Regions from separate parts of the Pantoea sp. B65 genome, predicted to be linked through region 2. Evidence: predicted binding sites of a transcription regulator. Region 2 holds the regulator's gene; the other holds the start of a gene.
The links. The regulator LexA, encoded in region 2, represses DNA repair genes until DNA is damaged. The targets are predictions, from matches to a motif close to TNCTGTATGTACATACAGNA.
Positions count from the first base shown of each region.

Region 1: a site for LexA is predicted at 4,027-4,046, ahead of umuD (translesion error-prone DNA polymerase V autoproteolytic subunit). Genes of this name have one in related genera too.

Region 1 covers NZ_JAHXPU010000041.1:45,232-60,078, forward strand. The annotation lists gene JWF83_RS20570 (alkene reductase) at 44-1,108, opposite strand; gene JWF83_RS20575 (LysR family transcriptional regulator) at 1,232-2,104, shown strand; gene umuC (translesion error-prone DNA polymerase V subunit UmuC) at 2,117-3,382, opposite strand; gene umuD (translesion error-prone DNA polymerase V autoproteolytic subunit) at 3,589-4,008, opposite strand; gene JWF83_RS20590 (GNAT family N-acetyltransferase) at 4,118-4,678, opposite strand; gene JWF83_RS20595 (flavin reductase family protein) at 4,860-5,423, shown strand; gene JWF83_RS20600 (N-acetyltransferase family protein) at 5,425-5,964, opposite strand; gene JWF83_RS20605 (LysR family transcriptional regulator) at 6,067-6,963, shown strand; gene JWF83_RS20610 (nuclear transport factor 2 family protein) at 7,007-7,342, shown strand; gene msrA (peptide-methionine (S)-S-oxide reductase MsrA) at 7,459-7,998, shown strand; gene arsC (glutaredoxin-dependent arsenate reductase) at 8,044-8,484, opposite strand; gene JWF83_RS20625 (arsenic transporter) at 8,505-9,794, opposite strand; gene JWF83_RS20630 (metalloregulator ArsR/SmtB family transcription factor) at 9,847-10,197, opposite strand; tRNA gene JWF83_RS20635 (tRNA-Ser) at 10,478-10,565, shown strand; RNA gene JWF83_RS20640 (RtT sRNA) at 10,613-10,751, shown strand; gene phoH (phosphate starvation-inducible protein PhoH) at 11,008-11,796, opposite strand; gene efeB (iron uptake transporter deferrochelatase/peroxidase subunit) at 12,375-13,658, opposite strand; gene efeO (iron uptake system protein EfeO) at 13,665-14,792, opposite strand.
Region 2 covers NZ_JAHXPU010000037.1:47,197-62,043, reverse strand. The annotation lists gene JWF83_RS16800 (conjugal transfer protein TraF) at 1-668, opposite strand, end outside; gene zur (zinc uptake transcriptional repressor Zur) at 1,129-1,644, shown strand; gene JWF83_RS16790 (CsbD family protein) at 1,780-1,992, opposite strand; gene dinF (MATE family efflux transporter DinF) at 2,229-3,545, opposite strand; gene lexA (transcriptional repressor LexA) at 3,679-4,287, opposite strand; gene JWF83_RS16775 (diacylglycerol kinase) at 4,393-4,761, opposite strand; gene plsB (glycerol-3-phosphate 1-O-acyltransferase PlsB) at 4,890-7,322, shown strand; gene JWF83_RS16765 (arginase family protein) at 7,409-8,284, opposite strand; gene JWF83_RS16760 (ABC transporter permease) at 8,304-8,996, opposite strand; gene JWF83_RS16755 (ABC transporter permease) at 8,993-9,682, opposite strand; gene JWF83_RS16750 (transporter substrate-binding domain-containing protein) at 9,689-10,453, opposite strand; gene JWF83_RS16745 (ABC transporter ATP-binding protein) at 10,524-11,288, opposite strand; gene JWF83_RS16740 (helix-turn-helix domain-containing protein) at 11,312-11,929, opposite strand; gene ubiA (4-hydroxybenzoate octaprenyltransferase) at 12,256-13,122, opposite strand; gene ubiC (chorismate lyase) at 13,141-13,668, opposite strand; gene malM (maltose operon protein MalM) at 13,835-14,767, opposite strand.

The sequences.
Region 1 (14,847 bases), on a different contig from region 2:
CTTATCATAACCTGATTATCCGCGCCTAAAACTATTCGTCACTTCAGCCTGCGGTTAACGCCGGATAGTCAGTGTAGCCCTGGGCGTTGCCGCCAAAGAAAGTATTGCGGTCGGCCTCATTCAATCCGGCACCGGTCTGCAGGCGGGTAACAAAATCCGGATTCGCCAGCACCATCTGGCCATAGGCTTCCAGCTCAGCCAGGCCGGTTGCCAGATCGGCGCCAATCTGCTGGCGCGAACGCCCCGGACGATTCAGGATCAGCGGATGCTGCCACTGCTGGCGGATGTCGTGCAGCAACGGTTCATTGTCCTGGTGCATAATATGCAGATATGCCAGCCCCAGTTTGTTGAGCTCCGCCACCAGATAACGATAGAGATCCGCGCCTTCGCTACCTTCATCAATCCCCCACATCGCCATGCCGGGAGAGAGACGGATGGCGGTGCGGTCTGCGCCGATCTCGTCAGCGATAGCGCTGGCCACTTCAATGGCAAAGCGCGCACGGTTTTCCAGCGACCCGCCGTACTCATCGCTGCGGGTGTTGGCGCTTGGGGCGATAAACTGATGGATCAGATAGGCGTTTGCGCCGTGAATTTCAACGCCATCAGCGCCCGCTTCTATCGCGCGCCGGGCGGCAAAACGAAAATCAGCCACGGTCTGCTGTATTTCGGCATGCGTCAGCGCGCGCGGAACCGGGATCGGCTGCATACCGGTGGCGGTGAACATCGGCGCTCCCGGGGCAATCGCCGACGGTGCGACACCCTGCCGATGATGCGGCGTATTATCAGGATGCGACATTCGCCCGGCATGCATCAGCTGAATAAAAATGCGTCCGCCCTGCTGATGTACCGCAGAAGTGATCTTTTTCCAGCCAGCCACGTGGGCATCAGTATAGATACCCGGCGTGGTCAGATAGCCCTGACCGTCATCTGAAGGCTGAGTGCCTTCACTGACGATCAGCCCGATGCTGGCACGCTGAGCATAATATTCAGCGGCCAGTTCTCCCGGCGTGCCATCGTACTCAGCGCGGCTGCGGGTCATCGGCGCCATAACCAGGCGATTGGCTAAATTGTAACGTCCGACAGGGACAGAAGTGAATAACGGGCTCATAGTGCGCTCCTTAAGTAGCTGGCAGGAAACAGGTGATGTGGTCTGCAAGCATCATGGCCCAGTTTAAATTCAGGATAAATATGCAATAATGGAAATAATTAATCCATTAATGGGATAATCATCATGGCATTGCTGGATGATATGGCGCTGTTTGTTGAGGTAGTGAAGGTGATGAGTTTTCGGCGCGCGGCCGATGCCACCGGCATACCCAACTCGACGCTGTCACGCCGCATCAGCGCACTGGAAAAGGCGATTGGCCTGCGCCTGCTGCACCGCACCACGCGCAAGATTGTGCTAACCGAAGCCGGACGGCTCTATTTTGAGCGCTGCCGGCATATTGTTGATGAGGCAAAACTGGCGCATGAGCAGCTGGGAGAGATGCTTGCCCAGCCTGCCGGTGTGCTGCGCGCTTCATTTCCCGTTGATTTCGCCGTCACCTGGCTGGCGCCGCTGATTGCCGAATTCGCCCGGCGTTACCCGGCGATCACCTTCGATTTTGACCTGACGCCCCGGCGGGTCGATCTGATCAGTGAACCTTTCGATGTGGCCATTCGCATCGGCGAATCACCGGACTCGCAGCTGATTACCCGTACTCTGGCACGACTACCCGCGTTTCTTTATGCTTCACCAGGTTATCTGGCCAGCGCCGGGAAGCCGCTGCAACCCGCCGATCTGGCGCAGCATCAGTGTCTGACGGTACTTAAAACCACTCACTGGAAACTGCATACGCCAACCCAAACCAGCGCCGTAGAGGTCAGCAGCCGGTTTGTGATCAACAGTGTCGGTATGATCCGCAGTCTGGCGATCCAGGATATGGGGATCGTCCTGCTGCCGGAAGAGGTGGTGGCGGATGACCTTGCCAGTGGCCGGTTACGTCCGGTGCTTCCGGCATGGCAGGGTGAATCGGTCCCGGTCTGTGCCGTTACCGAAAGCCGTCTGCTGCCGGCGAAAACACAGCGCTTTATTGAATTTCTGCAGGAACGGCTGGAACGCTAAACGCATGACTATTCATGACTTCACCACCGGCAAATCGGCATAACGGGTGGTGTAGGCCGGGGAGAGCATCTCCCGTTTCATCGCCCAGCCGCGCTGAACCCCCTGTCCGGCAAACCATATGGTCCCTCTTCCCGACTGATTCAGGCCATCGATAACCTGCATTAATGCCGCCTGACCGGCACGGGGCGGATAGTCATCAAACAGATTCAGCTGCGCCACCCCCTGGCTGAAAAAGTCCCCCAGCATCACGCCGGCTTTCATATAGCGATGGCCATCGATCCAGATACGATCAAGGCAGCCAACGGCCATGCGGATAATATCGCGCGTATCATTGGTTGGCGTCAGCAGCTTGCCGCTGGCCTGATTACCATAAAAAGTTTCTCCGCTGGCGTGAGGACTGGTGCGCAAAAATACCGAGATCTGCTGGCAATACTGATGCTCGCCGCGCAGCTTTTCGGCGGCGCGCTCCGCATAGGCGCATACCGCCTCACGCATATCGGCATAGTCAGTGATGCGGCTGCTAAAAGAACGGCTACAGAGAATTTGCTGCCTGGTGGGCGGGAACTCCTCGGTTTCGAGACAGGACTCGCCGCGTAACTCCCGCACAGTACGTTCCAGCACCACATTAAAGTTTTTGCGGATAAACCACGGCGCCGCATCCGCCAGATGCAGCGCGCTTTCAATACCCAGCAGCTGGAGTTTTTTACTGATGCGCCGTCCGACGCCCCAGACATCGCCGACATCGACCAGACTGAGTAGCTTGCGCTGGCGATCGATATTCGACAGATCCAGCACGCCATCGGTTTTGGTCCACAGCTTGGCGGCATGATTCGCCAGCTTGGCCAGAGTCTTGGTCGGTGCAATGCCGACGCCAACCCGCAGATGGGTTTCACGCCAGATACGTTGCTGCACCTGCTGACCAAACTCTGCCAGCGACATACAGTGACTGACGCCGTGCAGATTCAGGAACGCCTCATCAATCGAATAGACTTCCACCAGCGGCGCCATCTCTTCCAGAATCGTCATCACCCGCTGGCTCATATCGGCATACAACGCGTAATTGGAACTGAAAACATGGACCTGATGACGCTGAAACAACGCTTTCTGTTTGAAATAAGGCGCGGTCATGGTGATCCCCAGCGCTTTCGCTTCCGCACTGCGCGCAATCACACAGCCGTCGTTATTACTCAGCACCACCACCGGCTTACCGCGTAAATCCGGGCGAAACACCGTCTCGCAGGAAGCATAGAAGCTGTTAACATCCACCAGCGCATACATGGTTATTGTGGGTTCCCGGTATAAATATAGTACTGTATATGCATACAGTATCACTAATCAGCCGCTGGCGGCAACTTATCGATCGGAAGCGCAGGCGCCGGGTTGAGCGTGGTGCTCACGCTGATACTTCATAGGCGCGACTCAGATCGATTGTCGGTGAGCTATCGAGTGCGCAACGGGAAAAGGTTCGCGGACGGTGACTACGCTTAAGCGGTATTTTTAATCACAAACGTCACTACGCCAAACACATCCAGCTGCTCTTCCGCGCCGGGTATAATCGGCGCATACGCCGGGTTCATCGGCATTAACTGGATCTGCGGCTTCAGCAACAGCTTTTTTACCGTAAACTCCCCTGCCACTGCCGCCACCACAATACAGCCATGCCAGGCGGTCAGCGCGCTGTCGACCACCAGCATATCGCCGTCACTGATACCGGCTTCAATCATCGAGTCACCGGACACTTTGACAAAATAGGTGGCGCTGGGATGCCGGATGCAAAGCTCATTCAGATCGATACGTTTTTCGACATAATCCTGCGCCGGTGACGGGAAACCGCAGGCAACTTTTTCCAGAAACAGCGGCAGGTGAAAAAGCTGCGGCATATCGGCGGTGGGTAAAAAATTCATCGTACTGCCCTGCAAATTATCTGTATATATATACAGTATTATCATTCACACTGGCAGTGACAACTGGATTTTTTCGGAACCCCGCTAGCCGCCTGATTGCACAGGAGATTTAGTTAGTCGCAGAACGGTTCTGCTGCGCCAGCCACTCCTCGCGCGTAATCTCCCAGACCTCGGAATCCAGCAGCCCGGCGACATACTGTTTTTTGCCGCGGCTAAACAGCCGCATCCCGCTGTTGGTTGAGATCTTTCTTGAGCCGTCATTCTCACTGGCTTTCGGCGCCCTTAGCCGCGGGCGCTGCAGCGTGTTAAACCAGAAATCGGTAACCGCCCGGCTGGCTTCCGTCATCAAACCCTGGCGCTGCCATTCCGGTACCAGCCAGAATCCGCGATTATTGTCAGCATCATCAGACAGACAGATCAAACCAATCATTACCGCCGGATCCGCCTGACGCCGGATTGACCAGAACCAGGCCGTTCCCGCCGCTACCGCCGGTAGCGCCACCTGATTGACGTAACGTTGCGCACCGTTATCAGGAAACGGCCAGGGAACCGTGGCGGCCAGATGGCGGACAATTTCCCAGCGCGGAAATATCTGCTGCATCTGCTCAGCATCCTCTGGCGTTAAAGGGAGTAAAATCAGTCGGTCAGTCACGAGCTCTGGCGTAGCCATCCGCTATCCTTATCAGTTGGGGGAAACGACATCATGACGTCAATCCCGCTCTGCAGGCAAGTGTGCTGGACCTCACCGGCTGACGCAAAGTGGCGGTGCGGAATATAAGCCGGCCATTACTGGCAATTTCCCACAGGTTTATCACACTTAAGGCTTACCTGAGCAATCCGGAGGAGCCACTATGAGTACCGGCGATGCAAAAATCGATTTTCCACCAGAAAATGTCAGAAAGTATCTGGAACCCGGCCCGATAGTGCTGATCTCGTCGCAGTGGCAGGATGAGCACGATATTATGACCCTTGGCTGGCACACCATTATGGAATTTTCACCGTCGCTGGTTGGCTGCATGATTTCCGCCATCAACCACAGCCATCAGTTGATTCGCGCCAGCGGTGAGTGTGTGATTAATCTGCCGACGGCGGATATGATCGATCAGGTGGTGGCTATCGGCAATAGCAGCGGCACGCAGGTCGATAAGTTCAGGGCGAATAACCTGACGCCGCGCGCGGCCAGCAACGTACAGGCGCCGTTAATTGACGAGTGTGTCGCTAACTTTGAATGTCGGCTATACGATGATGCGCTGGTGGAGGAGTACAACTTCTTTATTTTTGAAGTGGTAAAAGCCCATATCCGGCGCCAGCCGGAATATCCGCAAACCCTGCACTATACCGGCGCCGGGATTTTCAATGTTTCCGGCGCAACCTTGCTGGATAAAAGCGCCGACTTTCGCCCCGGCATGCTGTAGGTCAGCGGCTAAGCGCGTCAGCATTCTCCGGCAGTGTGCTGTCGCCTTCACCCAGCGCGCGCTGCAGCATTACCGTATCCAGCCACTGGCCGTGCTTCAGGCCAACCGAACGTAACGTGCCGCACACACTGAAGCCCAGCGCGCGGTGTAACCCCAGTGAGCCGTGATTTTCGCTGTTGCCGACATTGGCAATCATCTGGCGATAGCCCTGCTGCTGCGCCCAGTCCAGCGCATGCCGCAATAACGCCTTCCCCACGCCGCGTCCCTGATAGTCAGGATCGATATACACCGAATCTTCCAGTGTGTAACGATAGGCATGGCGCGGACGGTAAAATGACAGATAACAATATCCCATCACACCGTTGTCTGTTTCCGCCACCAGCCAGATTAACCCTTGCTGACGCACTTTCGCCATCCGGCTGGCGATCTCTTCCGCAGAGGGCGGTTGTGTTTCAAAGCTGCCCAGCCCGGTCTTGACATGATGGGCATAAATGGCCTGAATGGCAGAAATATGGCGTTCACTGGCATCGATAATATTCACGGTGTTATTTTCCCGGTAGTTTGACCGGTCCTGAGGTTAACCCAGTCAGGGGCAGAGTCTTAGCGGCTAAAACTTATCAAGAGTATAAGGAAGAGTTAATTGATGGCAATGCTGAACCTTGAACAGCTGGCGACCTTCAGGCTGGTGATTGCCAGAGGCAGCTTTTCTGCCGCGGCGCAGCAACTCGCGCTGTCACAACCGGCGGTGAGTTTGCAGGTCAGACAGCTTGAGCACTATTTCCAGGCCCGGCTGGTGGAGCGTACAGGCAAAGGGATTAAAGCGACTGCCGCCGGTCAGTCGCTGCTGGAACATAGCGAAAATATTGAGCTGGCGATCGCCTCAGCCAGGCAGTCGGTTGCCAGCCATGCGCAGGAAATTAGCGGCACTATTACCATCGGTACCGGCGCCACGGCCTGTATTCATCTGCTGCCAGCGATTTTGCGCCAGTTGCATCATGATTATCCGCTACTGACCATTGCGGTTACCACCGGCAATACCCGGCAGATGGTGAGCGCCGTTGAAGACAATCGCGTGGATATCGGTCTGGTCACGCTGCCGGCAACGGGTAAAAACGTGGCGATTGCCCCACTGATGCAGGATGAACTGGTGGCGATCTTTGCACAGAGCGACACCAGCAGTTGTGCCGCCCCTGATGCGGACCACCTGCACCCGCTGCCGGTAATTATTTTTGAGTCCGGCAGCGGTACCCGCGCGTTAATCGATCAGTGGTTTGCACAGTCGGGCCACCGCGTGAAACCGGTGATGGAACTGGGTAATATTGAAGCGATTAAACAGATGGTGATTGCCGGTCTGGGTTACAGCATCGTCCCGCGCATGGCGGTGAGCACGGCGACACAACGTCAGGGATTGTCGGTGCATTCGCTGCATCCGCCACTGACGCGCACCCTCGGTAGCGTGATGCGTCAGGATAAGCCGCTGAGCCGCGGAATGATAAAGCTGCTGGCTGGCCTGGACACGCGTCAGCCAGTAGGTAAATAATGGGTTGATTTATCGATAAAATTATCTGGGAGAAGCGTTGAAGATGTCTGTGATTACACCGGTAGAGAAGCAGTTCATAGCCTATAACGCCCACGATCTGGAGGCGTTTCTCGCCTGCTTTAGTGAGGACTTCACCGCCTGGCGGATGCCAGCGGATGCCCCCTCGTCGACGGGCAAAGCCGCACTGCGCGAGTTCTACGCCAACCATCGCTTTAATAATCCGGCACTGCGTGCCGAAGTGTTATCACGTACGGTACTTGGCAATAAAGTTTTCGATCACGAACTGATTTATGGCATCAATGAACAACCCATCGAAAGCATCGCGATCTTTGCCGTAGAAAACCAGCTGATTACCGATGCATGGTTCTGGTTTGCCTGATCGCACCCCGTGCGCTGGTTGTCGGCTTACAGTTGTGACTACAATAAGATAAGACAACTGGCAAACCACTTATCCTGAAGCCATCAGGATATAAATTAACAGGCAGGAGTTTTACCATGGCGAGTGAATACGCAATTATTGCCGGTGGCTGTTTCTGGTGTACCGAAGCGGTATTTAAAGATGTGATCGGTGTGGAAACCGTGGAAAGCGGTTATATCGGTGGCCACACCGTCAATCCAACCTATGAAGAAGTCTGCAGCGGAAAAACCGGCCATGCGGAAGGCATCCGCATCGGTTTCAATCCGCAACAGCTGAGTTATGGCGACCTGCTGGATATCAGCTTTGCCACCCATGATCCGACACAGCTGAATCGTCAGGGTAACGATATTGGTACCCAGTATCGCTCGGCGATTTTCCCGACCAGCGATGCCCAGCGCCAGGAAGCGGAGGCCGCGATTCAGCGCGCGCAGCAGGACCATCAACAGCCGGTGGTAACCACCATCGAAAGCGGTGAATGGTATCCGGCGGAAAACTACCATCAGGATTACTGGAGTGGTCGCGGCCAGCAGAATGGCTACTGTATGGCGGTCATTCCACCGAAATTGCAGAAGCTGCGCAAGAGCTATGCTAATCGGGTGAAGTCCCTGAAGCAGTAACCCCCCGCCGCGCAGTGCTCTGCGCGGTTATATCGTGCAGAGCACTCAGGGTTTACCCGCCACGTCGATCCGCTGCCCCCGCGCATCGATTAGCGCTTCACCATCCTCTTTACTGAACGCGCCCTGTTGTGGCGCGGGCAGAATCTCCAGCACCACTTCCGAAGGACGACACAGTCTGGTGCCAAGTGGCGTTACCACCACCGGTCGGTTCATCAGTATTGGCTGCGCCAGCATCAGATCGATCAATTGCGCATCGCTGAAACGGTCTTCTGCCAGCCCGAGTTGCTGATAAGGTTCCACATTAGTCCGCAGCAAAGCACGTACGCTGATCCCCATGGCGGCAATCAGCTCAGTCAGCTGCTGCCGTGAAGGCGGGTTTTGCAGATAGAGAACTATCGTCGGCTCAACGCCGCTATTACGGATCAGCGCCAGCGTATTACGCGAGGTGCCGCAGTCGGGATTGTGATAAATAGTGATATCGCTCATTAGAGACTCCTGCGAGAGGGTTATGCCGTTACCGACAGGCGGATAGCCAGCGCCAGCAGCGTGATAAACAGTACCGGCACGGTTATCACAATGCCGACCCGGAAATAGTAGCCCCATGAAACCGAGATGTTTTTTTGCGCCAGCACATGCAGCCAGAGCAGCGTCGCCAGGCTGCCAATCGGCGTGATCTTCGGCCCCAGATCGCAGCCAATTACATTGGCATAGATCATCGCCTGTTTCACCACCCCGCTTGCCTGGCTGGCATCAATAGAGAGCGCGCCAATCAGTACCGTCGGCATATTGTTCATTATCGACGAGAGCAGCGCACTCAGGAAACCGGTTCCCAGCGTGGCGACCCATAACCCCTGCCCGGCCAGACGATTAAGTACCGTGGCAAGATAGTCAGTCAGGCCGGCATTGCGCAGCCCGTAGACCACCAGATACATCCCTAAAGAGAACACCACGATTTGCCAGGGAGCTTCACGCAGAACTTTTGCCGTATTGATCACTTTACCCTGACGCGCCACCGTCAGCAAAATCAGCGCGGCGACGGCAGCCACCAGGCTAACCGGTACGCCAAGCGGCTCCAGCGCGAAAAAACCGACCAGTAGCAAAATCAGTACCCACCAGCCGGCTTTAAAGGTTCGCGCATCACGGATTGCCAGCTGTGGCGCTTTCAGCTTCTCTGGCTGATAGCGCAGTGGAATCGATTTAGCAAAGAACAGATGCAGCACTGCCAGCGTCGCAATAATCGTCACCAGGTCCACCGGGATCATCACCGCGGCATAGTCGTTAAAACCCAGCCGGAAAAAGTCTGCCGAAACAATATTGACCAGGTTCGACACCACCAGCGGCAGGCTGGAGGCATCGGCGATAAACCCTGCCGCCATCACAAAAGCCAGCGTGGCGCCACGGCTGTAGCCTAATGCCAGCAGCATGGCGATCACAATCGGTGTTAAAATCAGCGCGGCGCCATCATTGGCAAACAGTGCCGCAACCGCCGCTCCCAGCAGAATAATCCAGCTAAATAACAGCCGGCCATGGCCTTTCCCCCAACGCGCGACATGCAGCGCCGCCCATTCAAAAAATCCCGACTCATCAAGCAGCAGACTGATAATAATCACTGCGATAAAGGTTGCGGTGGCGTTCCAGACAATCTGCCACACCTGCGGAATATCTGCGGGCTGCACCACACCGCTCAGCAGCGCCAGGCCAGCGCCGATCATCGCGCTCCAGCCGATATTTAACCCGCGTGGTTGCCAGATCACTAACACCAGCGTCAGAACAAAGATTGCCACAGCCATCCACATTACCGCCTCCTTACACATATGAATTTTCGAATATGTTTAGTTAAATTTTTTATCAACAGACGGATTTTCCGCCGCTGGCGCAACAGCAGTCATGCAGTACTTTAATCAGCGTGGCGACCTGTTCAGACTGACTTTGCCAGGTTTGTTCAATCAGTGTGGCGGCCCAGGCAGGCAGATGTGCAGAGAGCTGGTAATAGATCCACTTACCCTGGCGGCGATCAACTAACACCCCGCCTTCCCTGAGCATGGCAAGGTGACGGGATATTTTAGGCTGAGGAAGCTGCAACGCCGCCGCGATATCACAGACACACAGCTCGCCGGTGGCACGCAGCAGCAGCACCATATTGAGTCGGGTCTCATCGGACAGATACTTGAACAGTTGCAGCGGACTTAACGGGCTCATGGTCACTCCTTAATTCTGGCACTATGTTAACTGCGGTGGCGATACTGTCAACAACATATATGAAAAAACGAATATGACTAATGGATAGTCGACAAACGCCACCTGCCTGCGCAACAGGCTAATCAGGTGGTATGCCAGCAGAACAGTACGGATTAAAAAAGGTGAATGGTTACGCCTTAACCGAATATAACAAAAGGGAAAAAATCTGCTTGACCGTACCGCGCCGACTCCCTATAGTAGCGCCCCGTTGCCCTCTACGGAGGATAACGCGAAAAAATACGGTGAGGTGTCCGAGTGGCTGAAGGAGCACGCCTGGAAAGTGTGTATACGGCAACGTATCGAGGGTTCGAACCCCTCTCTCACCGCCACATTCTGCATAAGAGCTCGAACTCAGGTTCGGGCTTTTTTGTTTTTATATTCCCCGAACGAGAGAGGGGTGAGAACCCTCGACCTCGGGGGTTCGACAAAACGGCAGGATTGCCGTTTTGCACAGCCGCAGGCTGCCCGCAGGGCGAGGCACATGGATGTGCCGAGTGATACCTCTCTCACCGCCACATTCTGCATAAGAGCTCGAACTCAGGTTCGGGCTTTTTTGTTTTTTATATTCCCCGAACGATATTGGTCCCGTAGCTAAGGTGCAAACCATCGGGACGGGAGCCATTAATGGCTCCCTGGTGTAGGGGAGCCATTAATGGCTCCCCTACACCAGGGAGCGATATTCTTTCGTAGGGGCGGCATTTATGCCGCCCTGGCCGGAAACATAAAAAAGCCCGGACTTACGTCCGGGCTTGCGGCTACAGACTAACTCAACTAACTATAAGCATGTAGCGTGCGCTGACAGAGCATCGAGCGCACACAGTCATCTTTACCAAAACGTACGATACCAATCATCTCGTCTTCCTCGAAGCGCGCTAAGGCATCGCTGAGGCCCGACTGCACATGGGACGGCAAATCACACTGGGTAATATCACCGTTGACAATGACCGTCACGTTTTCACCAAGGCGGGTCAGAAACATCTTCATCTGGGCGGCGGTGACATTTTGCGCCTCATCAAGGATCACCACGGCGTTTTCAAAGGTGCGTCCGCGCATATAAGCAAAGGGCGCGATTTCGACCTTACCGATTTCAGGTCGCAGGCAGTACTGCATAAAGGAAGAACCCAGACGTTTAACCAGAACGTCATACACTGGCCGGAAATAGGGGGCGAACTTCTCAGAGATATCCCCGGGCAGGAATCCCAAATCCTCATCCGCTTGTAATACCGGGCGCGTAACAATAATCCTGTCAACATCCTTATGTATCAGGGCCTCAGCCGCTTTGGCGGCACTGATCCAGGTTTTACCGCAGCCGGCTTCGCCGGTAGCGAAGATCAGTTGTTTCTTTTCTATGGCATTGAGATAGTGCGCCTGAGCTTCATTTCTGGCTTCGATCGGGGAATGGTCGCGCGTATCACGCGCCATGCCGATAGAATCCAGCCCACCCATCTGCACCAGCGAGGTGACCGATTCTTCTTCACGCTGACGGTGACTGCGTGAATCGCTACGAAGCACACGTTTTGCTTCACGACGAGCTTTGATCACTGCTTTCTGTCTTCCCATAGTGGCACCTTACAGTTGGTTTCATTTCCCGCTTCTCTGAGTCAGAGCAGCGATTACGTGAACGCTTTAGAGGTCGTGGCTTCCTTTTAAGCCTTGAATAGCCATTGAAAAAGTGCGTACAGAGGCCGAAGCGTATTACGCACCGGAAAACGCCTGTCGGTTTGAATGAGCCTGTGGAAACAGAAAAGAGAAGAAAATATTGTTGAGGAAGAGATGCCCTCGCGAGGAAAAGCGATGAAATACGCGTTAAGACCTAATTGTCCTGATACTGCTTTTTCCATTCGCGATCTCCATAGTAAAACCTGAACATATCTGACTACCGCTAAGATTAAGGTGCATCAAACCTCCACCAGATTGCAACATTATTTTTACTTCCCATCGAGGAAAAAAGCACCATTACAATATTGTAATTAGAGCTTAAATAATTTTTTCTTTATAAAACAAATAGTTTTAATTTCTGGCAGGCAGGAGAGTGAAGCAGGCAATTCGTATCAAATAATGACGGCAGGCACATTAAGGTAAATTTAGGCTAAAAACCAGCCGCCGCTTCGGACAGCAAGCGGCGGCCAGAGGAAGTATCAGGCTTCAAGTAACGCTTGTGCCAGATAATGTTTATCGTCAGCCACCCCAGGTAAGGCGAAAAAATAACCGCCGCCGACAGGTTTGATATACTCTTCCAGCGCTTCGCCATTTAAACGCTTCTGCACCGTCAGGAAGCCTTTTTCTAAATCATGCTGGTAGCAAACAAATAACAGGCCCATCTCCAGCTGACCAGAATGAGAGACGCCCAGCGAATAACTATAACCCCGGCGCAACATCAGGCTGCTGCTGGTTTCCTGCGTACGCGGGTTAGCCAGACGAATATGCGCATCCAGCGGGATCATACTGCCATCCGGATCTTTACTATAATCCGGCACATCATGCTCATTCTGCATCCCCAGCGGCGCACCGCTGTGCTTTTCCCGACCAAAGATGGTCTGCTGCTCGCGCAGCGGAGTACGGTCCCAGAACTCGACGCGAAACTGAATAATCCTTACCGCCTGATAACTGCCGCCCAGCGTCCAGGCCGGTTCGCCCTGCCCGGCGCCCACCCACAGGATATTATCCATCAGTGCGCCATTGCTGGTATCCGGATTAGCGGTACCGTCTTTAAAGCCCAGCAGGTTAATCGGTGTCTCTTTACCACGACTACGCGCCGCATGGTCGGAAATAAAACCTTCCCGCCGCCAGCGCACACTCAGCAGATCCGGCGAATGCTTGATAATATCGCGCAGCGCATGGATCACCGTATCGTTGGTATTGGCGCAGATCTGCAGCAACAGGTCGCCGTGACACAAGCTGGCATCCAGCGCGTCATTCGGAAAACGCGTCATGCTTTGCAGTTTCAGCGGTTTCAAATGCTGCAAACCAAAACGCTCATCGAACAACGAAGATCCAAGAGACACGGTGATAGTAAGATTATCGGGATAGATATTTTCACCAAGAATGCCGGAGTCCATCGGCGGCAGTTGCGGATTAGTCACCAGCGGCGCTTTACCGCCGGTGGTTAAAAACGCAATACGACGGGTCAGCAAGCTAAACAGCCGCTGCAGATCGTTCTTATCCGCCGCCAGCACATCAAAAGCCACCAGCATCATCGCGGCCTGTTGCGGGGTAACAATCCCCGCCTGGTGAGGGCCGTAAAAAGGCTGCTGCTCCATCCGTGCACCAGGTGATAATGCGCCAGGGGAGAAGGATTTATCTTCCGCCGCGGCGGCGGCCATCGGACAGCCGCCACCGACAGCGAGGGCACCGCTAAGGATGCCCATGCCTTTCAATAATCGCCGACGCGACGGCATTGTCGCATCATACTCTTTTGCCATTTATGCTTAATCCAGGCCTAAAGTACCACGCAACAAAGAGAGATCTTCAGCCAGCGAAGTGATCGGCCCTTTTAGCGCATTACGATCGGCAGTAGTGAGTTTATCGTAGGACTGATAACCATCTTTGGTACGATACTTATCAAGGATACTGTCCACTTTCCTGAAGTTGGCATCTACTTTCGCCAGCAGCTCCGGGTTGGCTTTCACCAGCAACGGACGCAGCAGGTTCACAATTTTCTGCGCGCCATCGACATTCGCGCGGAAGTCCCACAGATCGGTACGGCTGTAACGATCTTCTTCACCGGAGATCTTGCTGGAGGCCACTTCTTCAATCAGACCGGCGGCACCGCCCACGACTTTGCCCGGCGGGAATGCCAGCTCATTGATGCGGGTTTGCAGATCCAGGGTGTCTTTATACAGACGGTCAGCAAATTCATCCATACCTTTGGTGGTGTTATCGCCAAATAGCGCTTTCTCCAGGCGGTGGAAACCGGTGAAGTTAGGATCTTCCGCTTTCTTCTCGAAGTCGTCTTCACGCGCATCAATGCTGCCATCCAGGTCGGAGAACAGCTCAGCAATCGGCTCAATACGCTCATAATGCTGACGGGTTGGCGCAAACAGTGCTTTGGCTTTGGCTATATCTCCGGCTTTCACCGCATCGGTAAAGGCTTTGGTTCCGAGCACCAGCTGATCAACCTCTTTCGTGACATACACTTTATATTCGGCAATCGGGCCGACCAGCTGCAGCACATCTGGCTTGCCGTCATTCACTTTCGCGCCGCTGTCCTTCACAATCAGCTTGCCTTTTGGATTACTCAACAGGCCGCAGGTCATATCATACTCACCGGCTTCCAGATTAGCCGTCATCTTCTGGGTAAAACCAGGGGCGATATTTTCGCGCTCCTCGACCACCATCACCCCTTTCAGGATCTCCCACTCCAGCCCTTTCTGGCTGTCGTTTTTGATAATAAACTGGGTTTTACCGGCGTTTACCGTCAGGGACATCGGCTCACACTGTTTGTCGTTAACGCTAATTTTTACCTGTTGAACATCAGCGGCCTGCACGGCGCCAGACGCGGCAGAAATCGCCAACAGCGCGACATACAGCGCCTTGCGACGAAAACGAATAGTCATACACTTTCCCTTTTAGTTGGTTTAAATGCGCGCCACAGGACGCGCTGTTACCCAG
Region 2 (14,847 bases):
CCCGCCAGATTAAACTGATGCGCCATGGCAATGCCGTAGTCGGTAACAATCGCTCCACGTCCCAGCCCGGCAGAGGTTAAACGGTCTTCATCGCCAGCCAGCGGGATGATGGTGCCATCCGCCACGCCCTGTAAATAATCAATATCGCTTTGTGAAACATCGGTCGCCAGATGAGCGGTGCCGTAGACTTTGCTGACAAAGGCAAAAGGTAACACCTCATTCGGTATCGCCACGACGATGGCCGCGCCGGCGCTGCCGGTTGCGGTGTTGTTGCGGATATCACGCAGTCGGTTGGCCAGATCGCCTGCCGCCGCCTGTAGCTTTGGATAATCAGCGAAGGTGAAGCTGTCGGTCAGACCGCGGTAGCTGTCAACCGTATTGGCAATATCGTCGACTTTGTTGACCAGCTTATCTTTATCGGTTAACTGCACGCCTACGGAAGGGATAATCACGCTGACATGATCATCAGGCTGCGCTTTGGTCAACAACGCCGGATTTGCTAACGGCGCGGTGCCCCAGCTGGATGACGCGACACCGGTGCCCCCCATTGCGTCATTACGAGCATCATAGTAATTTCCTGCCGCCATGCCGCTGAACGGCACCAGTAACAGCGCTTTTAACACGATGGGATGAAAAGTCCTGAAAATACGCTCTGATATATTTGCCATTTGCCTGAAACCACCCGAATTGAAATTAACACGCTAAATGCACGCAGAATGCCCCAACCCAAATAATGCGCTTCGGGCGGACAGTCGTTGCCGTGAACTCACTCGCTTTCAGTGGGCTTATCTGGTGATTGGAGTTTTTATAATCTGTTAATGGCTAATCATTAACCCGGGCAGAGGTGGAGTAAATCCGGTTAGCCAGATAAGCATCATTTAACAGTAGACCGCTTTATTTTGTATCGCAAATCACAGAATTAGCGCAGGAAAAGATAAGTACAGGATTTAACTTAAGATAAATGAGTAAGTTGCATTACTGATTGGGCGTAATGTCAGATAAATATTATTTAACCTATCGCGACGCGGAAGGTTGGCAGCCGCGCCACTGGCGAGACGAAAACAGAGGGTTCGGCGTTTTTTGCGGTACGTGATAAAATAACATCTCATTACGGTCTGGAGATTCATCATGAGCGCCACCCTTCCTGAACAACTTCTGTCGCAGGCAGAACAACTCTGTCAGCAGCGCAATGTGCGTCTGACACCGCAACGTCTGGAAGTTTTACGTCTGATGACTGAACAGAAAGGCGCCATCAGCGCTTATGACTTGCTTGATCTGCTGCGGGTATCCGAACCGCAGGCAAAGCCACCCACCGTCTATCGCGCACTCGATTTTCTGCTGGAGCAGGGCTTTATCCATCGTGTTGAATCCAACAATAGCTACGTGGTGTGTCACCATTTTGAAGAACCGCAACACAGCTCGGCGATGCTGATCTGCGATGGCTGCGGTTCAGTAAATGAAAAACACGCCGCAGGCGTTGAAGATATTCTGCAGGTGCTGGCGCACCAGTCAGGTTTCGCCTTACGCCACAGCGTCATTGAAGCCCATGGATTGTGTGTCAGCTGTCAGGAAGTAGAAGCCTGCACGCATCAGGAAAGCTGCGAGCATGATCATTCGGTGGTAAGTAAGAAACGGGGACGCTAAATGGCGGGCGGTCTGAAGCGGCACTTTCCTTGTGCCCGGCAGGAGCATCGTCCTTAAATGGGCTTGAGATCAGATAATTCAGTCTGCATCACTGTTGCCGGTGCGGGCGGCGCTACTGCCGCCCCTGGCAAATGATTACCAGCGATAGTCGCTGTTGTGGGTTTCCCACTCCTTAACTTCTTTTTCCGCCTGATCCTTAGCGTAACCATAACGTTCCTGGATTTTACCTACCAGTTGATCGCGTTTACCTTCGATCACCGTCATGTCGTCGTCAGTGAGCTTGCCCCATTTTTCCTTCACTTTACCTTTGAACTGTTTCCAGTTACCGCTGGCTTGATCGCTATTCATAATGTGATACCTCCAGGTGATAAAGTTTCAGTGTTTCATCTTATCCATCTGCATGATGTCAGAATAAAACGCTATCCATTTGCTAAACACAGAGTTAATTGTAGTCGTGATTCGCGATAATGAGGTCACAATGCAGCAATTAACACTAATTAGCCCGTAGCAAAACAGAGTAACCACCTGAAAAACATCTATATTTAAGCCATTATTTCTGCAAAACAGTCCGGTAAGCAAATATTTCAACCAGCGAACCAGCTGTTACGCTGCCAGTGCCGCCGCCAGATAAACCACAGCGACAGGCCACGCAGCAGCAGAAACACCATCACCGCCAGCCATAAACCGTGGTTGCCTAACCATGGCAACGTCAATAAGGTGAGCGCATATCCCAGCGCGGCAATCGCCATACCGTTGCGCATTTCGCTGCCGCGGGTGGCGCCAATAAACATACCATCCAGCAGATAGCACCAGACACCAGCCAGCGGCAGAATCACCTGCCAGATAAGGTAGCGATCGGCCATATCACGCAACTCGGGTAATGACGTCAGCATAGCGACTATCGCTTCGCCGCTGCAGGCATAGAGCAGCGAGAAACTCAGCGCCACCAGCCCGGCCTGACGGCAGGACGCATGCCATACGCGCAGCAACTTATCGCTGTCGCGCGCGCCATATGCTTCGCCGGAGCAAGCTTCCACCGCATAGGCAAAACCATCCAGCGCATAGGCGGTAAAGGTGAGGAACATCAGCAGCACCGCGTTGACCGCTACCACCTCACTGCCCAGCCGCGCGCCGAGGATAGTTAATGAGGCAAAGCAGAGCTGCAACATCAGCGAACGCAACATGATGTCGCGGTTCAGCCGCATCAGGCGGCGAAGATCGCCGTACCAGCTATTTTTCAGCAGGCTAAAGGCAATTCCGCGCAGCTTTAGCACCCGCCATACCATCACCAGCCCGATAAGCAGCGTGACATACTCGGCGATTGCCGTCGCCGCTGCCGCGCCGCGCACTCCCCAACCGAGGCCGGTAACGAACCACAGGGCAAGCAGGATATTGACCAGATTGCCCACTACCAGCAGGATCACCGGCGCACGGGCATACTGCACGCCAAGCAGCCATCCGAGGAGCACCAGATTTGCCAGCGTCGCCGGAGCGCTAAGCCAGCGCACCGACATAAACAGTTGCGCCTGACGCAATACTTCGGGGTTACCGCCAACCAGCGAGGTGGCCAGCGTACTCAGCGGCTCTTTCAGCATAATAAACAGCAGACCGGCCAGCAGCGCCATGGATAATGGCTGCATCAGCGCACGCGCCAGCGCCGGTTTATCACCAGCGCCAAAGGCCTGAGCGGTTAAACCGGTGGTACTCATCCGCAGGAATAGCAGCAGCATAAACAGAAAACTGGTGGCGGTGGTGCCTACCGCCACGCCAGCCAAATACGTTGGACTGTCAAGATGGCCAATAACGGCAGTATCCACCAGACCCAGCAGGGGCACGGTGATATTGGAAAGGATCATCGGCAGCGCCAGCCGCCAGAGGTTTTTATCGGTAGCAGTAAACAATCGCCCAGGCTTCCACAACGCGATTAAGCGGCACAGCCACGCTGGCTGGCGCAAAAATGGGGTGAGACCAACAAGTTTACCTTACGCGTGCCTCAGGAAGACATCAGCGCGCGTAAGGAACAAGAGAGGTAACTTACAGCCAGTTGCCGTTGCGGATTACGCCAACCGCCAGACCTTCAATCGTCAGGGATTGCTGACGCAGATCGACCACGATCGGCTGAAAGTCGCTGTTTTCCGGCAACAGTTGCACAACATTGCCCTGTTTTTTCAGGCGCTTAACCGTGACTTCATCATCAATGCGTGCCACCACTATCTGGCCATTACGCACATCCTGAGTTTTATGCACCGCCAGCAAATCACCATCCATAATACCGATGTCTTTCATTGACATGCCGCTGACACGCAGCAAAAAGTCAGCGTTAGGTTTAAACAGATTCGCGTCGACCTGGAAATGGCCTTCAATATGCTGTTCTGCCAGTAATGGCTCGCCGGCAGCAACGCGCCCAATCAGCGGCAGCCCGGTTTCCTCTTCCATCATCAGCCGAATACCGCGCGAAGCGCCGGAGACGATCTCAATCACGCCTTTACGCGCCAGCGCTTTCAGATGCTCTTCCGCGGCATTAGGGGAACGGAAACCTAATTGCGAGGCAATCTCGGCGCGCGTAGGCGGCATACCGGTCTGACTAATATGGTCACGAATCAGATCATATACCTGCTGCTGCCTTGCCGTTAATGCTTTCATTCCGCCCCCTGGTTGTTTATACAGTCGCTGTGAGTATATACAGGTATTGGTGGCTTGGAAACCTAAAGCTGTGTAAAAAACAGCAGTTTGGCGATTTCTGTCGGCCTAAGCCCAATATGACCACAGCAGGGTGATCCAGACCAGCAGCGCCAGCAGAATACTCAGTAATACCGCCGCCGACCCCATATCTTTGGCGCGTCCGGAGAGCGGATGCTGTTCGCTGCCAATCCGGTCCACTACCGCTTCAATCGCGCTGTTCAGCACTTCCACGATAATCACCAGCAGCACCGAACCAATCAGCAACACGCGCGTGACGGCATCAACATGCAGCCAGCAGGCAATGATAATCGCCACCACCGCAGCAACGGATTCCTGACGAAATGCGGCCTCATTCTGCCAGGCTGCACGTAACCCTTTCCATGAGTAGCCTGCCGCTTTTATGATGCGTGTCAGACCAGTTACATTATTTGCCATAATTATGGAACCCTTTGAGATGTTTAACGTCCACTTCTGGGTGGCGCACATATTGCAACACAACAGATCTTAATAGCGCTTTCTGGTATGCTTGCCGCGCTTTGCTAACAAGAGGCTTCATGTTGTCTATGTCAGGTTGGCGTAATTTCTACTACAAGTTATTAAACTTACCACTCTCATTTTTGGTGAAGAGTAAAGCTATCCCGGCCGATCCGGTAGCGGAACTTGGGCTCGACAGATCGCGCCCCATTATGTATGTATTGCCTTATGATTCAAAGGCTGATCTCCTCGCGCTACGTGCGCAATGTCGCAAACGTGACTTGCCCGACCCGCTGGATCCGCTGGAGATCGATGGTACGGTTTTACCACGTCATGTGTTTATCCATGACGGTCCGCGTCTGTTCCCCTATTTCGTCCCGAATCTCGAATCGGTAAAACTGTTCCACGACTATCTGGATCTGCATCGCAGCAACCCGGCGCTGGACGTGCAGATGGTACCGATTTCGGTGATGTTTGGTCGTGCGCCGGGACGTGAAGTTCAGGGCGAGCAAACGCCGCATCTGCGCGTACTTAACGGCGTGCAGAAGTTCTTTGCCGTTATCTGGTTAGGGCGCGACAGCTTTGTTCGCTTCTCACCGACCGTTTCGCTGCGCCGCATGGCCACCGAACACGGCACCGATAAGACCATCGCCCAGAAGCTGGCGCGCGTGGCGCGCATGCATTTCGCCCGTCAGCGTCTGGCGGCGGTCGGCCCGCGCCTGCCGGTACGTCAGGAGCTGTTTGGTCGCCTGCTGCAGTCGAAAGCTATCGCCAAAGCGGTAGAAGATGAGGCGCGTACGCGTAAAATCTCCCATGAGAAAGCGCAGCAAAACGCCATTGAACTGATGGAAGAGATTGCCGCCGATTTCTCCTATGAAGCGATCCGTCTCACCGATCGTATTATGGGCTGGACGTGGAGCAAGCTCTACCAGGGGATTAACGTCAACGGCGGAGAGCGGGTACGTCAGCTGGCGCAGGACGGCCATGAGATTGTTTATGTGCCCTGCCACCGCAGCCATATGGACTATCTGCTGCTCTCCTATGTGCTTTATCATCAGGGGCTGGTGCCGCCGCATATTGCCGCCGGTATTAACCTGAACTTCTGGCCGGCCGGACCGATTTTCCGCCGTCTCGGGGCATTCTTTATTCGCCGCACCTTTAAGGGCAATAAGCTGTATGCCACGGTGTTCCGTGAATACCTCGGCGAGCTGTTTACCCGCGGTTATTCAGTGGAATACTTTGTGGAAGGTGGCCGTTCACGCACCGGACGTCTGCTCGATCCGAAAACCGGCACTCTGTCGATGACCATTCAGGCCATGCTGCGCGGCGGTAACCGCCCAATTACGCTGGTGCCAATCTACATCGGCTATGAGCATGTGATGGAAGTGGGGACTTACGCCAAAGAACTGCGGGGCGCGACCAAAGAGAAAGAAGGCTTTATGCAGATGGTGCGCGGCTTACGCAAGCTGCGCAATCTCGGCCAGGGTTACGTTAACTTTGGCGAACCGCTGCCGTTGATTAACTATCTGAATAAGCATGTACCGGAGTGGCGTGACTCGATTGATCCTATCGAAGCCCAGCGTCCCGGCTGGCTGACGCCTGCGGTGAATGATATCGCCCAGCGCGTGATGGTACGGATTAATAATGCCGGTGCCGCCAATGCCATGAATCTGTGCGTCACGGCGCTGCTGGCCTCGCGCCAGCGCTCGCTGACGCGCGAGCAATTGACGGAACAGCTCGAATGTTATCTCCAGCTGCTGCGCAACGTGCCTTACTCGCCGGATGCGACGGTGCCGGATATCAGCGCTGAAGCGCTGCTGGATAGTGCGCTGGGCATGAATAAGTTTGAAACCGAACAGGACAATATCGGTGACATTATTATTCTGCCGCGTGAGCAGGCGGTGCTGATGACCTACTACCGTAATAATATCCATCATATGCTGGTGTTACCGGCCCTGATTGCGGCCATTGTGCAGCAGCATCGCGAACTGTCGCGGGCGGAGCTGTTACGTCAGGTCAGCGTCATTTACCCCATGCTGAAAAGTGAGCTGTTCCTGCGCTGGAGCAAAGAGGAGCTGCCGCAGGTGCTGGACGATCTGATTGCTGAACTGTCCCGTCAGGGGCTGCTGGCCGGCGATGACAACCGTCTGCGCTTTATCCCGGCACGTTCCCGCACGCTGCAACTGCTGGCTGCCGGGGTACGTGAAACCTTGCAACGTTATGCCATTACCTTCTCGATTCTCAGTGCTAACCCGGCGATTAACCGCGGCTCACTGGAAAAAGAGAGCCGCACCATGGCCCAGCGCCTGTCGGTGTTGCACGGTATTAACGCGCCGGAGTTCTTTGATAAAGCGGTGTTCTCCTCACTGGTCCTGACCTTACGCGACGAAGGCTATATCAGTGATACCGGTGATGCGCTGATTGAGCAGACGCAGAAAGTTTATCAGCTGCTGGCAGATCTCATCACGCAGGAAGTCCGTCTGACGATTGAAAGTGCCGTGGTGGCGGAGCAACCGCTGTAAACGCCAGCTTCGCCCGACACCCAGTGACGAAAACGCCCGGTGAGATTCACCGGGCGTTTTTATTTCCGGGCGCGGCGTCAGGAAAATCAGCTGCCGTAGACCGCAAAGGTAAACGCCAGATAAGCGGCGAGAGTGGAGGTCATATCGCCGACATCTTTCGTCGGGTTCACTTCGGTGATCGCCATCGCGGCACAGTGCGGCGCCAGCATGGCCACCATCTGTAAAGCCTCATCAGAAGTAATACCGCCAGGTTCATGCGCTCCGGCCCCGGGCGCATAAGCAGGATCAACGGAATCGATATCAAACGATAAAAACAGATGATCCGCACCTTTTACCTGCTGCAGAATATATTTTACCGTTTCATCCGGTCCCATTTTTAACACCTGCCGCGCCGATAAATGCACCAGCTGGTTATCGTGTTTAAACTGGCCGGATGCCGGAAAATTGAAGTGTCTTTCACATACCTGAATGCAGTCCTGCGGTGCAATACGTTCCAGCTCAAGTGACCGGCGCATCCCGCTTGACTGGCTGAAGCGCCCCTGTGATTCACTCTCATCCATCAGATCCAGATGGGCATCAAAATGTACGATGCCGATACGACCCGGTAAGGCATCGTGTACCCCTTTGGCAATCGGAAACAGCAGGCTATCATCGCCACCAATCATAATTGGCACGCGACCGCTGTTAATCGACTCGACTACCGTCCGGGTAGTGGCAGCGAAGGTTTTCAGCGTGTCAGAGGGAATAACCGCCACATCGCCGCGGTCGATAAATAATTCATTGCCGACATCCATAATGGTGTCATTTTCAAGGCTGTAAATTTTGCCATCCTGAATACGCATATTAATCCAGCGGGCGCACTCACGTACTTTCGCCGGCGCATGACGTGAGCCTGGCCAGCCGAGGGTGGCCTCACCATCAAAGGGAATACCCCATAATTCGAACTGTCTTTTCTGTTGCATAAAAACCTCTGTGATTTAACTAACCGCGACCAGTGTGTAAATATTTACCCCATCTTTTTTCCGCATAGCGGAAGCCCCCGACCATAACCAGGGTAATAAGCAGATAAATAACGCCAGCCGTTGCATAGGGTTCAAACTGAATGTAGTAATTAAGACTGATATTTCTTGCCACGCCGGTGAGTTCCATCAACGTCACCGTACTGGCCAGCGAGGTGGCATGCAGCATCATGATCATTTCATTACTGTACAGCGCTAAAGATCGCGTCAGCATTGCTGGCAGCAATATGCGTCGGACGCGACAGCTATAAGTCATGCCATAGGCTTTTGCCGCTTCAATTTCACCAGGCGGCAGGCTATTGATACTGCCGGTAAAAATCTCGGTGGTGTAGGCTGAGGTATTCAGCACAAAGGCCAGCAAGACACAAAAAAGCGGGCTGGACAGCCATGGCCAGAAAATCGATGTCTGAATAAAACCGAACTGGCTCAGCCCGTAATAGATCAGGAATAGCTGAATCAATAGCGGCGTACCGCGAAAGACAATGGTATACAGACTGATAACACTGTTAATCACCACCGAACCCTGGTTTCTGAGCAGCGCGAGACTCAGCGACAGAATAAAACCAAGCGCCAGCGCACCGGCCGTTAGCAACAGAGTCAGCAGCGTACCATTCAGGTAGTCCCGGCTATTTTCGGCAATAATCGCCCAGTTCATATTTTCACCACCCTGATACCCGACGCATATTTTTTCGTTAAATATTTCAGTATCACCACTGACAACAGTGATACGACGAAATAAAATGCGCCCGCCAGCAGATAGAAGGTAAAGGGTTGCCCGGTGGCCTCGGCTGCGCTGCGGGCCCTTGACATTAAATCCTCAAGGCCCAGCAATGAAACCAGCGCCGTTGCTTTGATCAGCACCAGCCAGTTATTGGTAAACCCCGGCAATGAAAGCCTGATCAGCTGCGGCAAAATAATAGCGCTAAAAATCTGCAACCGGCTGAATCCGTAGGCCTGTGCCGCTTCAAGCTCACCGCGTGCGATATTAATCAGGGCGTTATAAAAGGTGCCCGTCATATAGGCGCCGAGAATAAAACCGAGAGTCGCCACACCCGCCACAAACGGACTAATTTCGAAAGTATAATCACTGCCATAACGTTCAAAGCCGGCATTAACCAACGCAGGCAAACTGTAGAATACAAATAACATCATCACCAGGTCAGGAATACCGCGCGCCAGCAATGTGTAGCCAGACACCAGACCAGAGATAATGCGGTTATTTTTTGTTTTCCACAGCGCACAGGCCAGTCCGATTACCGTTGCGATAATCAGGGAGGTAAATGCCAGCCGCAAAGTTACCCCTCCCGCCTCCAGTATCAGGATAATATATTGTGCCACCATCAAAAATTACTCAGCTGTGAAGTACTTCTTATTAAGAGCACTCAGGGTGCCATTCTCTTTTATCGTCCTGATACCTTTGTTGATATCCGCTAACAGTTCGGTATTGCGTTTATTAATCGCGATCGCCACACCTTCACCAAATTCCGGTGCATCTTTCCCGCTCAGGCGAGGCCCGACGAACTGATAATTTTTACCGTCACTGGTCCGCAGGAAACTGTAATCGATTTGGGCTTCATAACTCATATGGACATCGGCACGCCCCGCTTTCAACTCCAGATAGGGCTCGCTGCCGCTGCTGTATTTTTTAATAATACTTTGTTTATAGTTTTTGGTGACATAAGCATCCATTGGCGTCCCGCTCTGAACCGCAATCACCTTGCCTTTCATCCCTTCCGGCGAGGTGTCGCTAATTGCCCCCTTTCTGGCGACAAAACGGAAGGTCGGATGATCGTAAATATCACTGAATGCCATCGCCTTACGGCGCGCTTCCGTGACGGTCAGTTGTGATATTAATGCATCATATTTACGATTTAATAGTCCCGGGATCATCCCGTCCCAGGCGGCGCTGATGATTTTGCAATTAAGTTCCGCGGCCTTGCAAACCGCCTCTGCCAGTTCAATATCATAGCCCACCAGCTTGCCATTAGCATCGATCGATTCAAACGGTGGGAAAGTGGCATCTGTGGCAATGGTAATCTGCTCTTTACTCAGCGCGGCGCTAGCCTGAATGCAAAGCGCAAGACCAAGAATAACTTTCGCTATTTTCTTCATAAATATCTCCCGATGTAGGCATAGCATTCCACTGGCAGCGCGATTGCTACCGGAATATAAGTGAATAAAATTATTTAATATTGCTGGATAAGAATTGCTTTAATCGTTCACTGTCCGGATTTGAAAATATCTTTTCTGGCGGCCCCTCTTCTTCAATAATTCCCTGGTGCAGGAATAACGTTTTGGTTGAAACATGGCGGGCAAATCCCATTTCATGGGTCACCACCAGCATGGTTCGCCCTTCTTCGGCGAGTTTTTGCATAATCAGTAATACCCCATTAACCCTTTCAGGATCGAGGGCGGAAGTCGGCTCATCAAATAACATCACTGCCGGATCCATCGACAGCGCTCTGGCAATCGCCACCCGCTGCTGTTGCCCACCTGACAGCGCAGCGGGATATTGCGACCAGCTTCTTTTATCCATGCCGACTTTAAGCAAATTGATTTCGGCTTGTTCCCGCGCCATCTGTTTAGCCATTCCGAGAACTTTTACCGGCGCTTCCATCACATTCTGCAGGACGTTCATATGTGACCATAGACAGAAATTCTGAAATACCATCGACAATCTGCCGCGTATTTTTTTCAGCTGCCGGGCATCTTTGGCCAGCAGATTACCGCTGCGACTGCAACGACGTGTATGCAGTTGTTCACCATTCAGCCTGATAATCCCTTCCGAGGGCTGCTCCAGGTAATTAATACAGCGCAGAAAAGTACTCTTGCCAGAGCCGCTGGAACCAATAAGCGAAATTACCTCACCGCTGGCGGCGCTCAGCGATACGCCTTTCAGTACTTCATGGTCGCCATAACGCTTATGTAAGTTTGTCACTGATAACATATCTATCTCTGCCCCTGCTGCAGTTAATTACCCTTGGGTGGCGGCACGATGACCCATATAGCGGTGCATTGCTCGGTTGCGGACGGATTCAGCCAGAGGTGGGGTAACGACGGCTTAAATGTCAGCGTATCGCCCTGATGCAGGACATATTTATTATCTTCAATGGTAATTTCCAGGCAGCCGGATAGCACATGCACCATATCGGCATCCGCTTTCAGGGTGTAGGGTTCCGGACCGGAACCCCCTTGCGGCATAATTTCGGATCGCAACACCATCATTTCGTTATTACCGGCGCCGCTGATCAGATACTCCTTCATTTTCTCACCGCCCAGACTAATGGGAGTACCCTGCCCGGCAGGAACGAAACTGGTTTTCGGCGGTTCAAATAATTTTGATGGCGTAATCCCGACCACATCACAAACGCGGAGTAAGGTCGCTATCGATGCTTGCGTGACGTTACGTTCAAGTTTGCTGATAAAAGACTTACTGACGCCGACCTGTTCAGCGACATAATCGATGCTGATGCCTTTTTCTTTACGTACCGCACGCAGCCGTTTACCGACATTAAAGTCATCCTGATTGCTATTCATCGCATCAGGCGGGAAAGGATCATTCATACTTATGGCATTCTCAGGTTGCATATTAGGTTACCTGATTTCTGAAGCACTATTTATGCCAGGAAATATCTCCCGTGGTTAACCAGGAAGTCTTAATATAAAAATAGTGCCATATATCAACAAAATACATTGGATAATTTTTATACCCACTGCTTTTGTGACGCCAGGGAATGGATTTTTTCGGTGGGTTTTCTGCTGCTAACGGCGGAAATTTGTGTCATATAGGTACACAAAAAAGGATGCGGTGCAGCTTTTGCACTCTTATGACGAATTTGCTTTAAAAAAGTGCAGTGGGCGCATAGCTACCGCCAGAGCGCAGGGGCGAAGGGCTTCGCCCCGGTCTTCGTCGCTTACCACCAGTGGGTAAAAGGTGCGGTATTAAGCGCCACACCAATAAATAGCACCAGCCCGACGTAGTTATTATTTAAAAATGCCTGGAAGCAGGCGGTACGTTCACGTGCCGAGATCAGTTTCTGCTGATAGATAAACAGCGCTGCCGCCAGCACAATCGCACACCAGAAAGCCGCGTTAAGATGCATCAGCAGACCAATCGCCGCCAGCAGCAACAACGTTGCCAGCTGTAGTAAGCCAATAATAAATGTGTCATAACGACCAAACAGAATGGCGGTGGATTTGACGCCAATCTTCACATCATCATCGCGGTCCACCATCGCATACTGCGTATCGTACGCCACCGTCCAGCAAATATTGGCGCAGAACAGCAGCCAGCAGGTTAGCGGTACGCTCTCACTGATCGCCGCCCATGCCATCGGGATCGCCCAGCCAAATGCCGCCCCCAGCACCACCTGCGGCAGGTGGGTATAGCGCTTCATAAACGGATAGATCCACGCCAGTGCCAGCCCGGCAAACGACAGCCAGATAGTCATCGCGTTCATCGTCAGCACCAGGGCAAATGACACCAGCACCAGCGCCACAAACAGTAATTTGGCCTCTTTCTCACTTACGGCGCCGCTCGGCAACGGGCGTGAAGCGGTGCGCCTGACGTGGCCATCGATTTTACGATCGGCATAGTCATTAACCACACAGCCCGCCGCGCGCATAAAGAATACCCCTGGCACAAACACCAGCAGCACCTTGATGGCAGGTACTGCCATGCCGGCGAGCCACAGCGCCCAGAGGGTTGGCCACAGCAGCAACAGTGAGCCAATAGGTTTATCAATACGCATCAGGCGGCTCCAGGCCTGAAAACGCGTCATCGTCAGAGGTCTTTCCACTTATTGCGATCCTTCTGCTGACGGGCTCTGGTAGAGCGGCGCCGCAGGTAAAAAAAGTTCGGTAAGGAGTAACGGTTTACCGGAGAGGCGCAGACGGGAACGGCGTCCCCATAGCGAATGAATCGTACCGGGTTCAATAAAATCGCGGGTCAGCGTCGAAGAGGAGAACAGATAGCGGCCGAGCGGGCGCGTGCCCAGATCCTGCAGCATCGCCTCCGGACCATTCAGCGTGGATTCCGGTACAATAGTACGCCCGGCCAGCCAGGGCACACCGTCGCCGAATAATAAGATTTCGCGTAGCCAGTAGCGCTGCTCCGGCGGCAGTAATGTCACTTCGTCGCCGACCTCTGTCGCGCTGATAAACCCTTCGCGCAGTGGCTCAACGGTGACCTGGTTGCAGTGACGCTCAAAACGCTTCGTCATTGAGTCCTCTTCCAGCAGCCAGTCCAGCAGCGGCGCAGAGAGCGAAGGTGACGAAGCGGGAAGCCATTCGATCGCGCGCAGTAACGCAAGCGCGTTATCCGACATACGGCATCTCCGGGTAAAAAATCAGATGCCGTAGTGTAACGCAGAGCCTCGTGGAGAACACGCCACGGGTTGGGAAATCGTGAAAATTATCTGGCGTGTAAGCGTTAAAAAGGGTGCGTCAATGACGCACCAATCGTCGGGCAACATCAGCAATATGGGGACGCAATCATCCCTTGCCTTTCACACTGCTGATAAAAGTCGCGCGCGCCGATGAAGAACCCAGACGTTCAGCCTCATTCATCAGCTTCAGCGCTTTATCAATATCACCGGCTTTGACTGCCTGGCGGATACCATGGTTAAAGTAACTTTCCGTATCGTTCAGCATCGGCTCTGCTTTCGCCGCGGCGGCGGAAGGCGCTGGCGCCGCAGCAGGCGCAACAGCCACCGTCCTTGCGGCGCTGCTGCCTACCACTACCGGTTTAGCATCGGAGGCACCGAAAAGTTTTCCAATCATAATATTGCCGCTGTTTTGCTCGGTTTTAACTTTCAGCGACAGCGTACCGCCAGGGGTATGCTGCACCAGCGGATCCGGTACATCAGGAATCGCGTTATTCGCGCCTTCCGCGTACAGCTTCGCCGGATTAATCATCGTCGACGTCCGCGCCAGATCTTCGCTGGTGGTGTAGATCAGCAGATAAATCTGTTTCTGTCCCAGCACCGGCGTCAGTTTCATGGTGCCTTCCAGTCGGTTACCGGCAGTAATCCCCGGTTTGGCATATGGGAAATAGCTGCCGGGGAAGTAGGCCGCCGGCTGTAACTGCTCATCCAGAACCAGTACATTTGGTACATAAACACGCCGGTCTTTAATGTTACTGGCGAGGGTAATTTCCAGCGAACCCTGATCGGCCGGCAGTGCGATAGCGGCAACAGCGCCGCGAATATTGCCCTGATTAAGGGTGATAGATGAAGTGTTCAGTTCAATATCTTGTGTGGCTGGCGGTGTAACCGGCAGCCAGGAGAGACTGTGCAGCTTATCCTGCGCAATAACTGGAGCCGTGGAGACGTTCTGCGGATTCACACTACTGGCGGCATAGGTTGTCGATAGCGCGGCGCCACTCAGCGCCTGCAGCAGGCAGAGGGCGAGTAACTGTTTTTTCATTGTTGTTTTCCTCAATAGGATCCCCCGTGTTCCTCAGGCAATAGGAAACGGGGTAAGCAGAGCCATTAATGGTTCCCCCG